DNA from 4 places in the Actinophytocola sp. genome. Region 3 is predicted to be linked to each of the others. Evidence: predicted binding sites of a transcription regulator. Region 3 holds the regulator's gene; each other region holds the start of a gene.
The links. The regulator LexA, encoded in region 3, represses DNA repair genes until DNA is damaged. The targets are predictions, from matches to a motif close to CGAACACGTGTTCG.
Positions count from the first base shown of each region.

Region 1 (5,110 bases), on a different contig from region 3:
GCGGCCGGCGCCCGCCGAGGTTGACGAGTCGGGGTGGGTGTCATGGCCGCTGTTCGTGAGCATGGTGAGGGGCGGGGAGTTGGCCGTCTCGCCGTGGTGTCGGGAGCAGGTGGACCAGCTCGCGGCGCTGGGTCCCGACCCGCTCGCCTGGACGGCCGCCGAGCCGGGGGACCTGCCGCAGGCCGCCTGTTTTTGAAGAGTTGACTTATATAAGTTCTCGTTGATAGCTTGCTCTCCTGTCGATGAGGGGAGTTCAGAGATGGTCGAGGTTGCCCACCAGGTCAACGCCGTGCGCAGGCAGGTCGGCTCACGAGTGCTCGAGGCGGGCGAGGCGCGGGTCGTGATGGTCAGCCAGGCATACGACACGGAGCCGGACGACCTCTGGGATGCGTGCACCAACCCGACCCGCATCGTCCGCTGGTTCCTACCCGTCTCGGGCGAGCTGCGGCTCGGCGGCCGCTACCAGCTCGAGGGCAACGCCGAGGGCACCATCGAGCAGTGCGACCCGCCCAAGAGCTTCTCCGCGACGTGGGAGTACGGCGGCGAGGTCAGCTGGATCGATGTGCGGATCCTGCCGGAGCCGGGCGGCAAGGCCAGGCTCGAGCTGGACCACGTCGCCCACGTCGACGACGAGCGCTGGGCGGAGTTCGGCCCCGGAGCGGTCGGCATCGGCTGGGACCTGGGCTTGTACGGCCTGGCCCGGCATCTGACCGGCGCACCGCCGATGGACCTCGAGGCCGTGACGGCCTGGCAGGCCACCGACGAGTACCGCGAGTTCGTCGCCCTGAGCAGCGAACGCTGGTACGAGGCGACAGTCGCCGCCGGCGACGACGAGGCCGCGGCCCGAGCCGCCGCGGACCGAACGACGGCCGCCTACACCGCCCCGCCCGAGCCGTCGCCCGGTTCCTGATGCCCCTCCCTTCCGTGCCCACCTCCCGTTGGCCTGCCGGCGTTATCGTGGCGTGGTGACGCGAGCAGAGCAGGCGGTGGTGGTCGGCGCCGGGGTGAGCGGGCTGACCACCGCCGCCTGCCTGGCCGAGGCGGGCTGGGCGGTCCAGGTGTGGTCGGCCGAACCGCCGCACTCGACCACCTCGGTCGTCGCGGGCGCCTTGTGGGGTCCCTCCTTTCTGGAGCCCATGGCCAAGACCATGAGCTGGACCAACCGATCTCTCGAGGACTTCGTCGCGCTCGCCCGCGATCCGGCCACCGGTGTGCGGATGGCGCCGGCGTTGACCGTCGGCGGGCCCGCGTCCACCGCGGAGATCCCGCCGCAGGCCCGCTCCATCCCCGACCTGAGGCCGGCCGGCGTGGACGAGGTGCCGCCGGGCTTCGGCGGCGGGTCCCGCGCCACCATGCCGCTGGTCGACATGCCCCGCTACCTCGACCACCTCGCCGGCCGGCTGACCGAGCTCGGTGTCGAGCTCGAGGAACGGACCGTCCGGTCGCTCGACGAGGCCGCCGGTGCCGCGCCCGTGGTGATCAACTGCACCGGCCTCGGCTCGCGCGACCTCGTCGACGACGCCGAGTTGGAGCCGGTGTTCGGCCAGCACGTCATCCTGTCCAACCCCGGGCTCGACGTGTTGTTCATGGAGCTGGCCATGACCGACGAGTGGACCAGCTTCTTCCCGCACCCCACCCGCGTGGTCTGCGGCGGCGTCAGGATCGCCGGCCGCACGGACCGCACGCCCGACCCGGATCTCACCGAGCGGATCCTGAGCCGGGTCCGCGCGGTCGAGCCACGGCTGCACGACGCCGAGGTCATCGACATCGAGACGGGCATACGCCCGGTGCGGTCGGCCGTGCGGGTGGAGGTCGAGCGGCTCGGCGACGCCCACGTGGTGCACAACTACGGGCACGGCGGCAACGGCGTCAGCCTGTCGTGGGGCTGCGCCCGTGAGGTCGCGACGCTAGCCCTCCAACTGCGCGACGAGTCGGCGGGGCGCCTGTAATCGGTACGCGTCGGTGAGCAGCTCGCGTACCTCGGACCAGTCGATCTCGCCCACGTCCAGCCGCATCCCGACCCAGCCCCGGTGCCCGAGGTAGGCGGGCACGTAGTAGCGCTGGGGATCCGACCGCACCAGGGCCTCCTGCTCACCGGCGGCGGCCTTCAGCGCCACGCCGACGATGCCGTCGCCGTGGTGGTCGTCGAGGAAGTAGCCGAACGTCTTCCCGCGCACGGCGAGGCAGAGGTGGCGGTCGCCGGTACACGTCGCCTCGGGCAGTTTGGCGACGATGTCGGTCACTCGTCGACGGGGCGGGGTGGTCGTCATGCCAGGCACGCTAGACCCGGAGTCTGACAATTCGTGGAGTCGTCGCTCGGCTGAGTGATCTCGATTGACACGTCATCGAACGTGTGTTCGACTAGCGATCGTGCGATGGGAAAGCCAACGTGTCGACCAGCAACAACAGCAAACCCTACCTGGCCTGCCAGGCCTGGTTCGCAGCGTTCGAACACCCGAGTTCGCCGGCATGGTGTTCCACGAGGTGCACGCCAGATCGGTGCTGAACAAGGTGCCCGGCCAGTCGCCGATGCCGTTCCGCTGGACGATCAACCCGTACCGCGGGTGTAGTCACGCCTGCCGGTACTGCCTCGCGGGCGACACGCCGATCCTGATGGCCGACGGCCGCACCCGGCCGCTCGGCGAGCTCGAGGTCGGCGACCGGATCTACGGCACCGAACGCCGCGGCAACCGCCGCCGGTACGTGACGACTCGCGTTCTCGCGCACTGGTCCACGGTCAAGCCGGCGTACCGGCTCACTCTCGCCGACGGAACCCAGCTGATCACGAGCGGCGACCACCGGTTCCTCACCGACCGCGGCTGGCGGCACGTGGCGGAGTGCGAGGCGAGGCGCCGGACGGTCCTCACCGCGGGCGACAAGCTGGTGGGCACCGGCGGGTTCGCGGCGGCGCCGAAGGGGCTTCTCGACTACCGCTGCGGGTACCTCTCCGGGATCGCGAGCGGGTCCGGTGAGCCGGCCGACCGCAGGGTGCTCGAGCGTGCCCGGGAGTACCTCACCGGCGACGAGCCGATCAGCCTGCCGATCGAGGTACCCCTTGTGCCGAGCGAGGAGTGGCACCGGGGCTACCTCGCCGCGGTGTTCGATGTGGAAGGTGAGTTCGGCCGTGGCCACCTGCGGGTCGCGCGTACGAGCCGGGCGAACGTCGGGATGATCAGCGATGCGTTGCTGCGACTGGACTTCCGGTTCGCGCTCGACGACCTCGGCCGGCGCAGCGGCGTGCAGCGGATCCGGCTCACCGGCGGCTTGTCCGAGCACCTGCGGTTCCTGCACGCCGTCGAGCCGGCTCGTACCGGCGCCGGCGAGCTGACCGGTGTCGCGGTACGTGCCGCCGCGCGGCTCGGCGTCGAGACCGTCGAACCGCTCGGGCTGGAGCTGCCGCTGTTCGACATCACGACGGGCACCGGCGACTTCATCGCGAACGGCGTGGTGAGCCACAACTGCTTCGCCCGCAACTCGCACACCTACCTCGACCTGGACGCCGGCCACGACTTCGACACCCAGGTGATCGTCAAGGTCAACGCCGTCGAGGTGCTCACCGCCCAGCTGCGCTCGCCGCGCTGGACCCACGAACACGTGGCGATGGGCACCAACACGGACCCCTACCAGCGGGCCGAGGGTCGGTATGCCCTGATGCCCGGGATCATCCGCGCGCTGGCCGACAGCGGCACGCCGTTCAACATCCTCACGAAGGGCACGGTGCTCTCGCGCGACCTGCCGCTGCTGGCGGAGGTCAGCAAGGACGTGCCGGTCGGTCTCGGCGTGTCGATCGCACTCGCGGACCGGGAGCTGCAACGCAGCCTCGAGCCGGGTACCGCGAGCCCGCAGGCTCGGCTGGAGCTGGTTCGCAAGATCACCGAGGCGGGCTTGCCGTGCGGTGTGTTCGTCGCGCCGGTCCTCCCGGGCCTGACCGATTCCGTCGAGCAACTGGAATCCCTGTTCGCGGCCATCGCCGACACCGGAGCCACTGGCGCCACGGTGCTGCCGCTACACCTGCGTCCCGGTGCACGCGAGTGGTTCGCCACGTGGCTGGCGAGCGAGCATCCTGAGCTGGTTCCGAGCTATCGCCAGATCTATGCCCGCGGCGCCAACGCCGACATCCGCTACCGCCGCTGGCTCGGCCGCCGGGTGGGCCCCCTGTTACGCCGCCATGGCCTGGCACCCAAGGAGTCCCGTGAGCGCCGAACGGAGCCGACCTGGCCCGAAGGCAGCCTGGTCTCGATCCCGGAACAGGCGACCGCGGTCCACCAGGAGCAGCTGGAACTCCTCTGACCATCCAAGCGCACGGAGGAACGCGGCCCACCACAAGGCCAGCGCACGCGGAACGTACCTGGCACGCAACGTTGTTCCATGGCCAGAAGCCGGCACGTCGCGTGAGCCAGGGACGGTCAGGTTCGGTCGTGGGGCCAGTCCCAGCGCACACAGAACGTGCCGGGCCCGAAGTCCAGCGCCACCGCGTGTGCTTCGCCGGCGGCGTTGACCTCGACCTTGCGGCGCGTGGTGGTCTGCTCGTCCGGGTCGACGGTGTAGAGCTCGCAGTACGCGGGCAACGCACGCGGGTCGAAGCGTAGCTCCAGTACGAACTCACGAACGGGGGTGGTGAACTTGCGGCAATAGCTGTCGTCTCCGCGGGAGAACGGCGGCCCGGGATGGTTCAGCGCGTAGTCGACGATCGCCGTGTCCCCGCGGGCCAAGGGGGAGTCCAGGATGATTTCCGCGGCGATCAGGCCCGCCGCCTCGTCGCGGGCGACGCGGCCGATCCGGCACGACTGGAGCGCGGTGATCTCGGGGAACGGCCGGCCGATCCGCTCGAGGTCGTAGACCATGACGGTTCGGTCGACGCCGTCCCGCTCGGCGCGGACGACCTGGCGTACGGCGATGCGCTTCTCGCCGCGGTCGACGGCGACATCCATGCGGTCGTGCTGACTCAGCTTGGTCAAGGCCGTCTCGGTGGTGAAGTCGATCCGCTTCAGCAGCTTCGACACGGGCTCGCGCTCGGGCCATAACGCCTCGATGGGCAGCCGGGACGACTCGCGCTGCACCCGGCCCCGCGGCCGCGGCGGTCCGAGCAACGCGATCAACGAACCCGGCG
Region 1 is NZ_JBOHGB010000114.1:5,285-10,394, reverse strand. It holds gene idi (isopentenyl-diphosphate Delta-isomerase) at 1-196, shown strand, start outside; gene ACRDTB_RS27955 (SRPBCC family protein) at 260-910, shown strand; gene ACRDTB_RS27950 (FAD-dependent oxidoreductase) at 966-1,949, shown strand; gene ACRDTB_RS27945 (MmcQ/YjbR family DNA-binding protein) at 1,908-2,270, opposite strand; gene ACRDTB_RS27940 (intein-containing Rv2578c family radical SAM protein) at 2,371-4,290, shown strand; gene ACRDTB_RS27935 (hypothetical protein) at 4,407-5,110, opposite strand, start outside.
Region 1: a site for LexA is predicted at 2,347-2,360, ahead of ACRDTB_RS27940 (intein-containing Rv2578c family radical SAM protein). Genes of this name have one in related genera too.

Region 2 (5,110 bases), on a different contig from region 3:
CGCCGAGGCGTAGCCGTAGTTGCCGAAGCCGAACTGGTTGTAGGTGTGGTAGGCCATCGACAGGGTCGAGTCGAGCGGTCCGCCCTGGGTCATCACGAACGGCTCCTCGAAGAACTGCACGTACCCGATCGTGGTGATCACCGCGACGAACAGCATCGTCGGCCGCAGCATCGGCACGGTGAGGTAACGCAGCTGCGCCCACTTCCGCGCACCGTCGATCGTGGCCGCCTCGTAGAGGTCCTTCGGGATCGCCTGCAGCCCGGCCAGGAAGATGACCATGCCGAACCCGAGGTTGCGCCACGCACCCATCACGATCAGCGTCGGCAGCGCGAACGTCTCGTCGTCGAGCCAGCTGGGCCCGGAGATCCCGAGCCCGCCCAGGATCTCGTTGAGCAGTCCCGTGTCCGGCTGCAGGATGAACCGCCACACCACCGAGATCGCGACGATGCTCGTGACCACCGGAAGGTAGTAGCCCACCCGGAACAGGGCCCGGAACCGGACCAGCCCGGAGTTCAGCCCGAGCGCGACCAGCAGCGACAGGGCCATCGTCAGCGGGACGCCGACCACCACGAAGACCGCGGTGTTGGCCGAGGCGGTGAGGAACTTCGGGTCGTCGAACAGCCGCAGGTAGTTGTCCAGGCCGACGAGGTTCACGCCCAGCGGGTCGAGCAGGTCGGCCCTGCCGAGGTCGGTCAGGCTCATCACCAGCGACGCCACCACCGGCCCCGCCGTGAAGAGCAGGAACAACGCGGCGAACGGCAGCGCGAAGGCCCAGCCGGTCAGCGCCCGGGACAGCACTCCGGGCCGTGCGGACATTTTCAGCCCCCGGTGCCGATCGAGGTGGCCTGCGCCTGCATCGCCTTGGCCGCGTTCGCGGGGGTCGCGGTGCCCTTGGCGATCTTCTCGAGCTCGGTGTCCACGCCCGCGGCGATCTGCTCCCACGTCGGGATCGCGGGCGGCGCCTTGGCCTTGTTCAGCTGGTCGCCGAACGTCTTCAGCAGCTCGTCGCCGGCGAGCGTCTCGTCCTCCCACGCGGCCTGCACCGCGGGCAGGTCCTTGACCGTGTCGTACCACTTGACCTGGACCTCGGGCCGCATCAGGTACGACACGAACTTCCAGGCGGCGTCCCGGTTGTCGCTGTTCTTGAACACCGACATGTTGCTGCCGCCGATGAACGAGGTCACGTCGCCGGACTCGTTCGGCATGGGCCACACGTCGTACTTGCCCTCGCCGCCGAGCTCGTCGAGCAGGCCGATGTGCCACGGGCCGGACACGATCGCGGCGATCTCGCCGCTGAGCAGCCTCGGCTCCTGCTCGCCCTCGTCCAGCCTGTTCTTCGAGGACAGTCCCTCCTGGTAGAAGGACTGGTAGTACTCGTACGCCTCGATCGCCTCGGGGGAGTCGAGGGTGAACTGCTCGCCGTTCCAGATGTCGCCGCCGTTCTGCCAGACGAACGGCATCACGGTCTGCCAGGAGCCGGTCTGCCCGGGCTGCAGGTAGAGACCTTGCTCGGCGCCGCCCTTGGCCTGCATGTCCTTGGCCGCCTGCTTCAGCGAGTCCCAGTCCCGCGGTGGCTCGGTGACGCCGGCCTTCGCCGCGACGGCCTTGTTCACGTACAGCGCGCGGGTCTCGACGTACCACGGCACGCTGTAGGAGGTGCCGTCCACGACACCGGTCTCCCACGCGCCGGGGAAGAAGTCCTCCTCCCGCACGAAGTCCGGTGGTACGACGTCGAGCGCGCCGGTCTTGGCGAACTCGCCGATCCAGGTCGTGCCGAGCATCGTCACGTCCGGCGTCTCCTGGCCGGCGATCGCGGCCGAGATCTTGTTGTGCGCCCCGTCCCACGGCACGGCGGTGACCGACACCTTGGCGTCGGGGTTCTCCTTCATGAAGTCGTCGGCGAGCACGGAGAGCTTCTCGCCCTCGGTGCCCATCGCCCACACGGTGATCTCGCCGGTCGCCTTGCCCTGCGCGACCTTCTCCCCCTGGTCGGCCTGGTCCTCCCCGGAGTCGCGGCCGCAGGCCGATGCGGCCAGTGCCACCGCGGTCACGGCGGCGAGCAGAACGGTCCGCCTGTCTGGTCGAGTCATGCTGTCCTCCGGTTACTTCTCGTGGGGACCGCAGCTGGTCCGGATCACCAGCCGGGTGGGCAGTACTTCGCGGCGGATTCCGGGTGCGGTGCCGGAGATCCGTTGGTCGAGCCAGCGGGCGGCGGTGGCGCCGAGCTCGCGCATGGACTGGTGGACGGTCGTCAGCCGCGCGTAGTCGGCGGCCATGATGTCGTCCCAGCCGGTGATCGCGAGGTCGTCTGGCACGGTCAGGCCCAGGTCCTCGGCGGCCCGCAGCGCGCCGAGGGCGACCTCGTCGTTGGCGCAGACCAGCGCCTCCGGGCGGGACTGCTTGCGGAGGGTCTCCCGCGCCGCGGTGTATCCGGCCTTCACGTCGAACGCGCAGCGCACCGGCTTCGCCGGTACGTCCAGCCCGCCCTCGGTGAGCGCGGCGACGAACCCGGCGTGGCGGCCGGAGACGTCGGGGGACTGGTCGGGGTCGCCGAGGAACTCGTACCGGCGGTAGCCGTGCCCGATCAGGTGCGCGGTGACCGCACGCGCGCTGTCCTCGTTGTCGGCGGTGACCGTGTCCACCAGCCCGACGGGTGGCCGGGCGAGCAGGACCAGCGGCAGCCCGGTGTCGGCGATCCGCGCCACCGTCGCGTCGCTGACCGTCCGGCCCATGATCACCATGCCGTCGACCCGGCCGGCCAGCTCGTGCACGAGGTCGGCCGCGTTCGGTCGGCCCTGCGTGGCGAGGATCAGCACGCTGCGGCCGAGCTCGGCGACGACCTCCTCGTAGCCGAGGACGACCTCGGCGTAGTAAGGCCCGGCCAGGTCGGGGAAGACGATGCCGTTGGCCGCGTGCTGCCCCTCGGCCAGCGCTCGGCCGGCACGGCTGGGCCGGAACCGCAGCTCCTCGGCCACCCGCTGGACGTGGCGCCGGGTGGACGGCGCGACGAGCTCGGAGTCCCGTAACGCCCGCGACACGGTGGCGATCGACACGCCCGCGCGATTGGCCACCTCGTAGATGGTGACCGGCCGGCGCTCGCGTGCGGGCATGGCTGCCTTCCGTCGTTGGAAGCGCTTACATTTCCGTTGTGGACTTTTTTAACACAGGTGTCAAGGCGCCGGTTCGGTGAAGCGCTTTCACTGCGTCGGTCGGGTTAGCGCGGGGGCCCGTTCGGACCTCCCGCCGGCCTTGTCGCGGGTGTCGCTGCGTGGTCGGGGAGGTTCCGGCCCCTAAAGTCGAACTGATGTTCTCGGGAGCCGAAGCGATGCGTGTGTTGGGGGTGGACCCCGGACTGACCCGGTGCGGCATCGCCGTCGTCGACGGAGGTGCCGGGCGGAACCTCCGGTGCGTCGAGGCCTCCGTGATCCGCACGCCCGCGGACGCGGAGCTGTCCACCCGGCTGCTCGCCGTAGCCGACGAGGTCGAGGCGTGGCTCGACCGGCACCGGCCCGACGTCGTCGCCGTGGAGCGGGTGTTCAGCCAGTACAACGTGCGCACCGCGATGGGCACCGCGCAGGCCGGCGGGGTCGTCGCGCTGGCTGCCGCGCGCCGCGGGCTGCCGGTCACCTTTCACACGCCCAGCGAGGTCAAGGCCGCGGTGACCGGGTCGGGCCGAGCGGACAAGGCCCAGGTCACCATCATGGTCACCCGGCTGCTCGGGCTCGCGGAGGCGCCCCGGCCGGCCGACGCGGCGGACGCGCTCGCGCTCGCCATCTGTCACATCTGGCGCATGCCCATGCGCGCCCGGCTCGCCGAGGCCGAGGCGAAGGCGGCCGAGCTGGCGCGGCGGCACAAGGCCCGGCTCGCCGAGGCCGCGAAAGGAAAGCGATGATCTCGTCGGTACGCGGGCAGGTGCTCTCGATCGGGCTGGACCACGCCGTGATCGAGGTCGGCGGTGTCGGGCTGGCCGTGCGGGCGACGCCCGCGTCGCTCGCGACCATGCGCACGGGCACCGAGGCCGTGCTCGCCACCTCCCTCATCGTCCGCGAGGACTCTCTGACGCTGTACGGGTTCGCCGACACCGAGGCGCGTGACCTGTTCGGGCTGCTGCAGACCGTCTCGGGCATCGGGCCGCGGATCGCCATGGCGACGCTCGCGGTGCTCGACCCGGCGCAGCTGCGTGCCGCGCTCGCCGACGGCAACCTCACGGTGCTCACCCAGGTGCCCGGCATCGGCCGCAAGGGCGCCGAGCGGCTGGTCATCGAGCTGCGCGACAAGGTCGGCGCGCTGCCGGCGAACACGGCCGGGGCCGCGCCCACGCGGAACGGCGACGTGCGTGGTTCGGTCGTGGAAGCGTTGGTGGGCCTCGGTTTCGCGGCCAAGCAGGCCGAGCAGGCGGTCGACGGGGTGCTCGGGGGCAACGGCGGGGGCAACGGGCACGGCGACCAGTCGACCGTCCTGCGCCAGGCGCTGACCACCCTGGGCAGCAAGCGGTAGCGGGTCATGCACGATGAGCGGGTGACGGATCCGGCGGCCGAGGACGAGCCGCTCTCCCCGCTCGTGCAGCCGGGGGAGCGGGATGACGAGTCGACGCTGCGGCCGCGCACGCTCGGCGAGTTCGTCGGCCAGCCGCGGGTGCGCGAGCAGCTCGAACTGGTCCTGCAAGGCGCGACCCGGCGCGGCAGGCCACCCGACCACGTGTTGCTGTCCGGCCCGCCCGGGCTCGGCAAGACCAGCCTCGCCATGATCATCGCCGCGGAGCTCGGCAGCGCACTGCGCATCACGTCCGGCCCCGCGCTGGAGCGGGCCGGCGACCTCGCCGCGATGCTGTCCAACCTCGTCGAGGGCGACGTCCTGTTCATCGACGAGATCCACCGGATCGCCCGACCCGCCGAGGAGATGCTCTACCTCGCGATGGAGGACTTCCGCGTCGACGTCGTGGTCGGCAAGGGGCCGGGCGCCACCAGCATCCCGCTGGAGATCGCGCCGTTCACGCTGGTCGGCGCCACCACCAGGTCCGGCTCGCTGACCGGGCCGCTGCGCGACCGGTTCGGCTTCACCGCGCACATGGAGTTCTACGCCGCCGACGAGCTGGAGCAGGTGCTGCGGC
Region 2 is NZ_JBOHGB010000142.1:8,757-13,866, reverse strand. It holds gene ACRDTB_RS30870 (carbohydrate ABC transporter permease) at 1-816, opposite strand, end outside; gene ACRDTB_RS30865 (sugar ABC transporter substrate-binding protein) at 819-2,090, opposite strand; gene ACRDTB_RS30860 (LacI family DNA-binding transcriptional regulator) at 2,103-3,110, opposite strand; gene ruvC (crossover junction endodeoxyribonuclease RuvC) at 3,326-3,892, shown strand; gene ruvA (Holliday junction branch migration protein RuvA) at 3,889-4,497, shown strand; gene ruvB (Holliday junction branch migration DNA helicase RuvB) at 4,504-5,110, shown strand, end outside.
Region 2: a site for LexA is predicted at 3,298-3,311, ahead of ruvC (crossover junction endodeoxyribonuclease RuvC). Genes of this name have one in related genera too.

Region 3 (5,110 bases):
ACCGGCGAGTTGAAGCTGAACACCTGGTGGAGCAGCATCCAGGTCAGCTCGTGGGAGAAGACCTCGGCATCGGCCGGTGTGGCGAAGTAGCCGTGCTTGGTGCCGGCGTCCACATAGGTCTTGACGACGCGGTCGATCAGCTGGCGCAGCGAGTGCTCACGGACCGGGGTGCCCACCGCGCCCCGGAAGTACTTGCTGGTCACGATGTTCGTCGCGTTGACCGACCAGAACTCGGGGAACTCCACGCCCCGCTGCTCGAAGTTCACCGAGCCGTCGCGCCAGTTGGTCATCACCACGTCGCGCTGCTCCCAGGTGACCTCGTCGTACGGGTGCACACCATCGGTGGTGTGCACACGCCGCACGGTGAGCCCCCGGCTCACCTCCTGGGCGCCCCGCGCCGCCGAAGCGCCGACAGTCTCCGTCATGACCAGTCCCTCTCCCTCGTTACTCGCTACCCCTGACACCGACGTCCCCGCTGACGTCACCGTCCGATCCGACCTGTTCCTGATTCGTTGCCGCCTCATGCCTCTGGTGTTCCCCGCAACCCCGCGATCTCCTTCTCGAAGTCCTCGATCGACGAGAAGGAGCGGTACACGCTGGCGAACCGGAGATAGGCGACCTCGTCGAGCTCGCGCAGCGGGCCGAGGATGGCGAGCCCGACCTCGTGGCTCGGCACCTCGGCCGGTCCGGTCGACCGGATCGTCTCCTCGACCAGCTGGGCCAGTTGTTGCAGTGCGTCCTCGTCGACGGGGCGTCCCTGACACGCACGCCGCACCCCGGTGACGACCTTCTCGCGGCTGAACGGCTCGGTGACGCCGGAGCGCTTTACCACCGCGAGGACCGCCTCCTCGACCGTGGTGAACCGCCGGCTGCACTTCGCGCACGACCGCCGCCGCCGGATGGCCTGGCCTTCGTCCACCTCCCGGGAGTCGACGACCCTGGAGTCCGCATGGCGGCAGAACGGACACTTCATCCAGGATCACCCCTCGTCGTCTCGCCCGCTCGCAGCCAAGCCCACGTGGTGATCACCTTGTGGATGGCCGGTGGACAACCTGCCCCAGCCTGTGGACTAACTACAAGTCTGTAACTACTAGATGTTGGGGTCGACGGTATGCCTAGACGCCACATGATGCAAGTCGCCCAAGTGCGGACATGCGGAAGGGGGATGTTGTCCGGGTCACTCGGGGAACGTGATCGCCCGTGCCGGGAACGGCATCCGGCGTCAACCAGGCAGGCGACACTCGTACGCGGCAGCGGACGCTCGTCGAGTAGCTCGCGTCGGTTCATCAGTCGCCGGAGTCGGGGTGGCTCCGGGCATCGCCGAACGAGGGTCGCGTGGCAGCGCGATCGGCCGTGGTTCAGCCGGCGGTCGGGACGGTTAACGGCTGGCCGGGCGTGACTCCGTCCGCCAGGCCGCCGTTCAGCTCGCGAATCCGGTCGACCACCGCGCTCTCGTCGCTGCCCGGCGCGACCCGGCCGGCCAGCTCCCACAGACTCTCCCCGGGCTCCACCCGGACCACCGTGGTCCGCTCCGGCACCGAGGCCTGCCCCGAGCTCGCCAACATCCCCAGGCCGACCACGGCCAGGCACACGACGGCCGCGACCGCGAGCAGCCACGACACGGGCAGGTGCGGCCGCCTCGGCGCGCAGTCCGTCCGCGGGACCACCCGGGGCGCACCCACGACGCGACGCCGGGTCGGCGGGGCGACCGGGCGCGTCCGGCGGCGCAGCGGGGGAACGACCTGCTCGACAGCCTCGCGCTGGGCCGGAACACGCGCCCGCGTCCGCTCGGCCTGCTCCTTCGCCCGGTGCGCCACCACGCTCATGACTGCCTCCCGTCGCGTTCGAACACCTGCCCGAAGCTCGAACAGTCGTTCGATCGAACCCTCGTGCGAATTTGTACCACGGGCCACCGACAAAAACGAGAACCGTCCGGCGTGTCGTCGAACAGGTGTTTGATCTCGTCGTGGCGGACGGTTAACGTCGAAGTCGCAGTTGAAACAGACAGTCACATCCGGGCGTTCGAACAGACGACCGGCGCGCAGGGAGGCAGGGCAGTGCCACGCAAACCCGGAGGAATACCCAAGGGTGTCCCCAAGCGGAAGCCCCTCAAAGGGAACCTACGCAGCTTCCCGGACCTCGACCGGGGCGAAGACACCGAGCTGCCCGTCCGGCAGCGCGAGGTGCTCGAGGTGATCCGCACCTGGGTGGAGCGGTTCGGCTACCCGCCGAGCGTCCGGGAGATCGGCGAGGCCGTGGGGCTCACCTCCACCTCGTCCGTCGCCTACCAGCTGCGCGCCCTCGAACAGAAGGGCTACCTGCGCCGCGACCCGAACCGGCCGCGGGCCATCGGGGTGCTGCCGCCCGACGCCGTGCCGGAGCCGGCCGACGGGGTCGGCGCCGCCACGCTGGTCGGCGAGGACACGGTCGACGAGAGCGCCGAGAGCATGCCGGCTCCGGCGTACGTCCCGGTCCTCGGTCGTATCGCCGCCGGTGGGCCGATCCTCGCCGAGGAGGCCGTCGAGGACGTCTTCCCGCTGCCGAAGGAGATCGTCGGCGAGGGAGCGCTGTTCCTGCTGCGCGTCGCCGGTGACTCGATGATCGACGCGGCTATCGCCGACCAGGACTGGGTCGTGGTGCGCCAGCAGCCGACCGCCGACAACGGGGAGATCGTCGCCGCCATGATCGAGGGCGAGGCGACCGTCAAGACGTTCAAGCGCAAGGACGGCCACGTCTGGCTGTTGCCGCACAACGAGGCCTACGAGCCGATCCCCGGCGACGACGCGACGATCCTCGGCAAGGTCGTGGCGGTCCTGCGGCGGTTGTGACGCGGCCACCGGGTGCGGGCTTCTTCACCGAGCACACCGTCGCCGAGCTCGCCGATGAGCTGCGGGGCGGCCGGCGCTCGCCCACCGACCTGGTGGAGCACGCGCTGGCGGCCGCCGCCCGGCTCGACCCGTCGCTCAACGCGTTCGTGACGCTCGACGAGGCCGGTGCCCGCGGGGCCGCCCGCCGTGCTGCCGACGAACTCGCCGCCGGCCGGGATCGCGGGCCCCTGCACGGGATACCGGTCGCGGTGAAGGACCTCGTCGACACGGCGGGCCTGCGCACGACCATGGGCTCGCGGCACTTCGCCGACAACGTGCCCGAGCGGGACGCGGAGTGCGTGCGCCGGCTGCGGGAGGCCGGCGCGGTCGTGGTCGGCAAGACCGTGACGCACGAGTTCGCCTACGGGCCGACCGGCGACCGCTCGGCGACCGGGCCGGCCCGCAACCCGTACCGCCCGGCGGCCATGTCCGGCGGGTCCAGCGCGGGGTCCGCCGTCGCCGTGGCCGCGGGCATTGTCCCGCTGGCCGTCGGCACGGACACCGGTGGCTCGGTACGTATCCCGGCCGCGTGCTGCGGCATCGTCGGGCTGCGGCCGACCTTCGGTGCGATCCCGGGCGACGGCGTCTTCCCGCTGTCCCCGACCCTGGACGCGGTCGGCCCGCTCACCCGGACGGTCGCCGACTGCCGGCTGCTGTGGCGCGTACTGGCCGACACCGGACCGGAGCCTGACGAGCCGCCGCGGCCGCGGATCGGCTGGGTGGCCCCGGAGACGTTCCACCCGGCCGACGACGCCGTGACACGTGCGGCGCGTGCGCTGGTGCCGCACGCCGAGGACGTGGCCGTGCCGAACGCCGGGACGCTGCTGTCGATCTACGGCGCCATCCACGGCAGCGACGCCTACGCGATCCACGCCGAGCGCGTGGCGAGGGCCCCCGAGCTGTTCGACGAGGAGGTGCTGGCCCGGCTGCGGGCGGCCGAGGAGGTGCGCGGCTGGGAGTACGTGCGGGCACTCGAGGACCGGCGCCGGGCCCTCGACACGATCGGCTCGCTGTTCGCCGACCACGACCTGCTGGCGCTGCCCACGGTTCCGCTCCCGGCCCCACCGGTCGGCGCGCGGACCGGACGGATCGGTGACACGGAGATCGACGTCCGCACCGCGCTGCTGTCGCTGACCAGCCCGTGGAGCGTGCTAGGCCTGCCCGCGCTGTCCGTGCCCGCCGGAATGGTCGACGGCCTGCCGGTGGGACTCCAGCTCGTCGCACCGCCCGGCGGCGAGGAACTGCTGCTGAGCGCGGCCGAACACCTCGGCTAACCGCGGTAGAAGCGGCGGCGGGACCGCGCGGTGCGCCAGCGCAGCGACGCGAGCACGCCCATCATGAGCAGGATGGCCACACCGGCCGCGGGCACGATCGGCAGCCCCTGCTTCTCCACGTTGTTGCTGGCCAGGTCGCCCGCCGGCGCGGGGGCGACCGACTCCGGCGTCTTCTCCGCCTCGGACTCCTCCTCCGCCGGCGCGGCCGCCGGTGCGACCAGCTCGAGGGCCTCGTTCACGAAGCGGATCGGCTCGCCGGACCTCTCCGACGCCGAGACCAGCGAGCCGTCCGGCTCGAACGCGATCGCCTCGCCCTGCGCCTCGTTCGGCAGCGGCACCCGCACCGGCTCGCTGTTCAGCGCCTTGACGATGTCCTTGTCCGGCGCGGCGTAGAGGTAGGCGTCGGTGTAGGTGCGCACCGCCACGACGGTCCCGTCCGAGCTCACCGCGCCGCCGGTGATGGTCCGCGAGCCGACCGGGCCCGGCACCGGGCCGCCCGGGGTGTCGGTCGCCTCCAGCTTGATGGTGGCGACCTTCTTCATCGGGGTCGGGCCGGGGCTCTGCAACTGGCGGACCGGCGAGTAGACGCCGGCGTTGCCCACGTCCTTGGTCACGAAGTACGGCGCGCCGTTGGCACCGACCAGCAGCGCCTCCGCGTCGTGCTTGCCGTCCGGGTAGGTCAGCCGATACAGCGTCGACTTGCCGGCCGGCGTGAGCGCGATCAGCGCCGCGGTATCCCGCTCGAGGTTGTTGTCGCCGCCGTCGGCCAGGAGGAACGTGCCGTCCGGCGCGCGGCCGAGATCCTCGACGTCGAACGGGTCGGTCTGGCCGACGATCTGCCGCTCGACCGTGCAGTCCTTGCGGACCACGAGCACCGTCGCCTTCTCACCGCCGTCGTTGACCATGTACCAGCGGTCCTTGTCGGCGAGCACGCCGGACAGCTCGGCCAGGCGCGGGTCCTTCATCGCG
Region 3 is NZ_JBOHGB010000018.1:24,002-29,111, reverse strand. It holds gene ACRDTB_RS09325 (vitamin B12-dependent ribonucleotide reductase) at 1-425, opposite strand, end outside; gene nrdR (transcriptional regulator NrdR) at 521-973, opposite strand; gene ACRDTB_RS09315 (LysM peptidoglycan-binding domain-containing protein) at 1,359-1,826, opposite strand; gene lexA (transcriptional repressor LexA) at 2,163-2,828, shown strand; gene ACRDTB_RS09305 (amidase) at 2,825-4,141, shown strand; gene ACRDTB_RS09300 (hypothetical protein) at 4,138-5,110, opposite strand, start outside.

Region 4 (5,110 bases), on a different contig from region 3:
GGCTCGCCGACCGGGCGCTGGCCGACCTGCGTGGCGTGCACTTCGAGATCCCGGCCGAGATCATGCGACTGGACTGCAAGATCGCGCCGCCGGGCGGGGGTTCCGGCGCGTACTACACGGGCCCGTCGGACGACTTCTCCCGGCCCGGCGCGATGTGGTGGTCGCTGCCGCCGGACAAGGACGAGTTCACCACGTGGCGCGAGGTGAGCATCGTCTACCACGAGGGCGTGCCGGGCCACCACATGCAGATCGCGACCGCGACGTACGAGTTCGCGCGGCTGAACAAGTACCAGCGGCTGCTGGCCTGGGTGCCGGCCTACAGCGAGGGCTGGGCGTTGTACGCGGAGCGGCTGATGCGCGAGTTCGGCTACCTGTCCGACGACGGCAACCTGCTGGGCATGCTGAACGAGAACCTGTTCCGCGCGGCCCGGGTGATCGTCGACATCGGCATGCACCTGCGCCTGGAGATCCCGCGGGGCACGGGTTTCCACGAGGGTGAGCGGTGGACGCCGGAGCTGGGCCTGGAGTTCGTGCTGACCCGCACGATCACCGAGGAGGCCCTGGTCCGCGACGAGATCGACCGCTACCTCGGCTGGCCGGGCCAGGCCCCGGCCTACAAGCTGGGTGAGCGCCTGTGGCTCTCGGCCCGCGACGACGCCCGGGCCCGGGCCGGTTCGTCCTTCGACCTCAAGGAGTTCCACATGCGGGCGCTGCGCATGGGGCAGATGGGCCTGGACACGCTTCGCGAACGCCTGGCCGCGCTGTAGGGCACGAGCTGTCCGCGGCCCCGCAGGCTTTCGTGCCGATCATGTCGGTGCCCGCCAACAGGCCAGCCCATGTTTTGCGGCGGCTGGGTGACAACAGGCTTGTACCGTGGCCTCGTGTTCGGACCCGTTGAGTTCCCTCCAGCTGCGGCAGAAGTGCTGGTCCGCTGCCGTCGCGTCGGCGTGGTCGTGGACTTCGTGCTGCTGCGCGGGACTGACGGGCAGCACGCTCACCGGGCGGCCGCGGTCGTCGGTGTAGCTGAGGCGGCGCCTGGGACGATGCTCGGTGGGCGGTCGAGTGCGGATCGGTCGATCCGGAAACGCTCATCGGGCGCCGGCTGACCCTGGCCGAGTTCTACGGGCCCCGATTCGACCCGGTGACTGGCGCGCTGCGAGCCGAGCAACCTGCCGTCAGGTGCCCGCACGTCATCGACGGCCGAGGATTCGTCGATGCCCTGCTTGACCCGCCGTACGGCCTTGGCCCTGCCCAAGATGGACACTTCAGTCGGCGCGCTCGACACCGAGGCGCTGCTTCGCGACGTCCTATGCACGCCCGGCCGCGATGCCAGGATCTGGCACTGGAACGGAGACCGGTGCCGCTACTTCGACGCCGGCCGGGACCGGTGGGGCGCGTCGGCGTGGACGATCCGCACCAGCCCAACCGAGGTCGTGACCATCGCCGCATCTACGACGGACTGAACGCCGGGCATAACCAATGGGCTGTCGGTCCCCGCCGGTAGGCTGGAAATCGGGGGACCCCCTCGGGGTTGTCCACAATGCGTGTGGCTGTCCACAGATTCGTGAGCGCGGGCAGGTCTTGTCGGTGTCCGCCAGTAGGCTGGTGATCGGGGGGCCGGAGGCCGCCCGCCCTCACAGGCCCTCACAGGGGCAGAGTTCGGCCCAGGACCCCGAACGGGCGCGGATCTCCGGTGAAGCGGTAGTTGCGCAGCACGTCGGTGAAGCACATCCGGTAGTACAGCCGCCACGCCCGCGACGGGCCCTCGGGCGTGGACAGCAGCACCTTGGCGGCCGGCACGTCCGCGAGCAGCCGGCGCAGCAGGTCCTCGCCCACGCCGCGGCCTTGGCCCGCCGGCCGTACGTGCACCTCTGTGAGCTCGAAGTAGTCGTCGAGCCACTCGTCGGCGAACTTCTGGCCGGACCGATCCACGATGCCGCGCCGCACCTGCTCGTGCCACCACTGGCCCGGCGCGCCGTGGTAGCCGTACGCGATCCCGACCAGTGCGTCGTCCGGGTCGATAGCGGCCACGCACCGCCAGCCCGCGCGCAGCATGTGTGCGAGCCACATCGGTGCCCGCTGCTCGGCCGTGCCCATTGGGTAGTGCATCGCGGTGACATACAGCGACAACGCCTCGGGCAGGCGGGCTCGCAGCTCGTTCTGGCTGAGGTCGACGAACCGCTCGACCCGAGGTGGAACCGCGGTCACGACACGTGATTGTCCTCCCCGACCGCCACGTCCGCAGCCATGCCCCCCGTGAGCTCGACCAGCTCCCCGAACGTCGTGGGGAACACGGACTTCGGATGACCCGCCGCGGCCCACACGGCCTCGTGGCCCGCCAGTGCGTTGTCGACGAGCGTGACGATCGGCCGTGGATGCCCGACCGGCGCCACCCCGCCGATCACCTGCCCGGTGTGCTCGCGCACGAACGCCGGATCCGCGCGGCCCACCGAGGTGGCACCGGCCAGCATGGCGAGCCGTGCGGTGTCGGCGCGGTGCGCGCCGGACGTCAGAGCCAGCAGCGGGAAGACCCGATCACCCTGCGTGGCCCGGAAGACCAGGCTGTTCGCGATCGCGCCGACCGGGACGCCCAGGGCCTCGGCGGCCGCCGAGGCGGTACGCACCTCGTCGTCGAGGACGCGGATCCCGTCGGCGGCGGCCGGCAGCCCGGCCTCGCGCAACGCGGCGGAGATCTTGCTGATCGCGGGGTGGTCCAGAGAGCTCATGGGCACATGAGAGCACACCTGTGGCACGGGTCGCCGCCGAAAATCCGGGCCGAGGTTGAGTCTGTCGGTGCCCGGAGTTAAGCTCGAATCGTTCGAACAAACGTTCGAGCACAGCCCGGTGGTGGGGTGGGGGAAGCGCCTCACCACCGGGCGCCGCCGGCTTCCCCACGGCGCGTCGTCACAACCGGTGACGAACTCGGACCGCGAGGAGGCCTCAGGTGACCACAACTCTGGACTACCGCGACAACGAGCCCCTGTCCGTGCCGGAGCCCGCGCTCACCCTGCTGTCCCAGGCCGAGCGGGGGCTCGCTGACGCGGAGGTCGACACCGAGCCGGCGCAACGGTTCGCCCAGGCGTACCTGGCCGCGCTGCGTGCGGCGGCGGCCCTGCTCGCCATGCGCGGGCGCCCGCACCGGGCGCGCTCGCGGCCGATGAGCGTGTGGACGCTGCTCGCCTCGGTGGCGCCCGAGCTGCGCGAGTGGGCGGCGTTCTTCGCGTCCTGCTCGTCCACCCGCGCCTCCGTGCAGGCCGGTATCACGCGCGCGGTCACCGCCCGGTCCGCGGACGACCTCGTACGCCAGTCCGGCCAGTTCCTCGGCCTCGTCACGCGTGCGATCCACGGCTCCACCCCATGACCGGTCGGGCACTGGCCCCGTACGGCCGCTTACTCGAGGTGCTGGAGGTCGAGGGGCAGCTGATGGCGTCGGCGGCACTGGGTGCCGACCCGAACCTGCCGGTGCGTTTCGCCGAGGGCATGACGCTGGGCGAGACGGTCCGGCACGTCGGCAGCGTCTACCGGATGGTGGTGGCGTGGCTGCGCGCCGAGGCCCAGCCGACCCGCTGGCAGCGCGCGCCGGTCCCCGGTCAGTCCTTGGTGGAGTATCTGCGGGCGGGGCATCGCGAGATCCTCACGGAGCTGTCCGCGCACGACCCGGCCGAGGGGGCGCCGACGTGGTGGCCCCTGGACCAGACGTACGGGTTCTGGTACCGCAGGCTGGCGCACGAGAGCGCGGTGCACCGCATCGACGTGCAGCAGGCGGCGGCCACGATGACCGTCGGCGCGTACAGCATCGACGACGAGATCGCGTACGACGGGGTCGACGAGATCCTGTCGCTGTGGTTCACCCACCGGCTCGGCGTGCTCGGGGTGACCAATTCGTGGACGGGCCGGGTCGCCGTGGTCGCCGGCCGCCGGCGGTGGATCGCGCAGATCGCGGCCACCGGCACGGCGTCGTGGCCGGCGGAGCCGGGTGAGCCGGCCGACGCCACGGTCTCCAGCGACCCGGCCGGGATGTACCTGTGGCTGTGGGGCCGCCGCTCGAGCGGCACGGCCACGCCGGACGGCGACCACGCGGGCGTCTCCCAGCTGTGGCACCTGCTGCGGCTCGCGACGCACTGAATTTGTCGGTGCGGTCGGCTAGCGTCCGGATCATGTCCACGCGACTGGTCAATGTGGTCGTCGACGCGGCCGATCCGCCCGCGCTGGCCCGGTTCTGGCGCGATCTGCTCGGCTGGCGGATCAGCCTGGAACTGCCCGACGAGGTCGACCTCCAGGCGCCGGCGGACGACGGCTGGCGGTTCGACCTCGTGTTCGTGCCGGTCACCGAGCCGAAGACGGTGCACAACCGCCTGCACCTCGACCTGGCCAGCGCGTCGGCCGACCAGCAGATGGTCACGCTCGACCGCGCCCTGGACCTCGGCGCCGAGCGTGTCGACGTCGGCCAGCGCAACGTCCCGTGGTTCGTCCTGGCCGACCCCGGTGGCAACGAGTTCTGCGTCCTCGACCCGCGCCCCGAGTACGCCATGACGGGTGCGGTGGCTGCGATCGTCATGGCGGCCGCGGACCCGGCCGGCCTGGCCGAGTTCTGGTCGGCGGCCTCCGGCTGGCCGGTGGTGCGCACGGGTGTCGAGTCCGCCTCGCTGCACGACCCGGACGGCCGCGGCCCGTGGCTGGAGCTGGTCCGCTCCGCGCACCCGCACGAGGTGAAGAATCGGGTCCACCTGGACGTGGCGCCGCACCCGGCCGGCTCGGTGACCGCCGAGGTGGCCCGGCTCGCGGACCTGGGCGCCAGCCAGATCGACATCGGCCAGCGCGACGTCCCCTGGCAGGTCCTGGCCGACCCGGAGAGCAACGAGTTCTGCGTCCTCACCCCTCGCTGACACCCAAACCGTCAGCCCCCGCCCGTAGGCGGGAAATCGGGGACCCCGGTGCGGTAGTCCACAGGCTTTGGCTTGGTGGCGCGGTTTTGTCGGTGTGCGCCGGTAGATTTGAAATCGGGGGTTCTTGGGTTCTGGGGTCGTTGCGACACTGTCGTTGGTGAGGTGGTGTTGTGGTGGGGCGGTTGTCGTTGCTGCGGGTTGTGCGGGTGTGGTTCTGGGTGGAG
Region 4 is NZ_JBOHGB010000079.1:26,525-31,634, forward strand. It holds gene ACRDTB_RS23395 (DUF885 domain-containing protein) at 1-767, shown strand, start outside; gene ACRDTB_RS23400 (hypothetical protein) at 1,257-1,463, shown strand; gene ACRDTB_RS23405 (GNAT family N-acetyltransferase) at 1,645-2,208, opposite strand; gene ACRDTB_RS23410 (YbaK/EbsC family protein) at 2,205-2,726, opposite strand; gene ACRDTB_RS23415 (SAV_6107 family HEPN domain-containing protein) at 2,945-3,361, shown strand; gene ACRDTB_RS23420 (maleylpyruvate isomerase N-terminal domain-containing protein) at 3,358-4,125, shown strand; gene ACRDTB_RS23425 (VOC family protein) at 4,158-4,886, shown strand.
Region 4: a site for LexA is predicted at 2,820-2,833, ahead of ACRDTB_RS23410 (YbaK/EbsC family protein). Genes of this name have one in related genera too.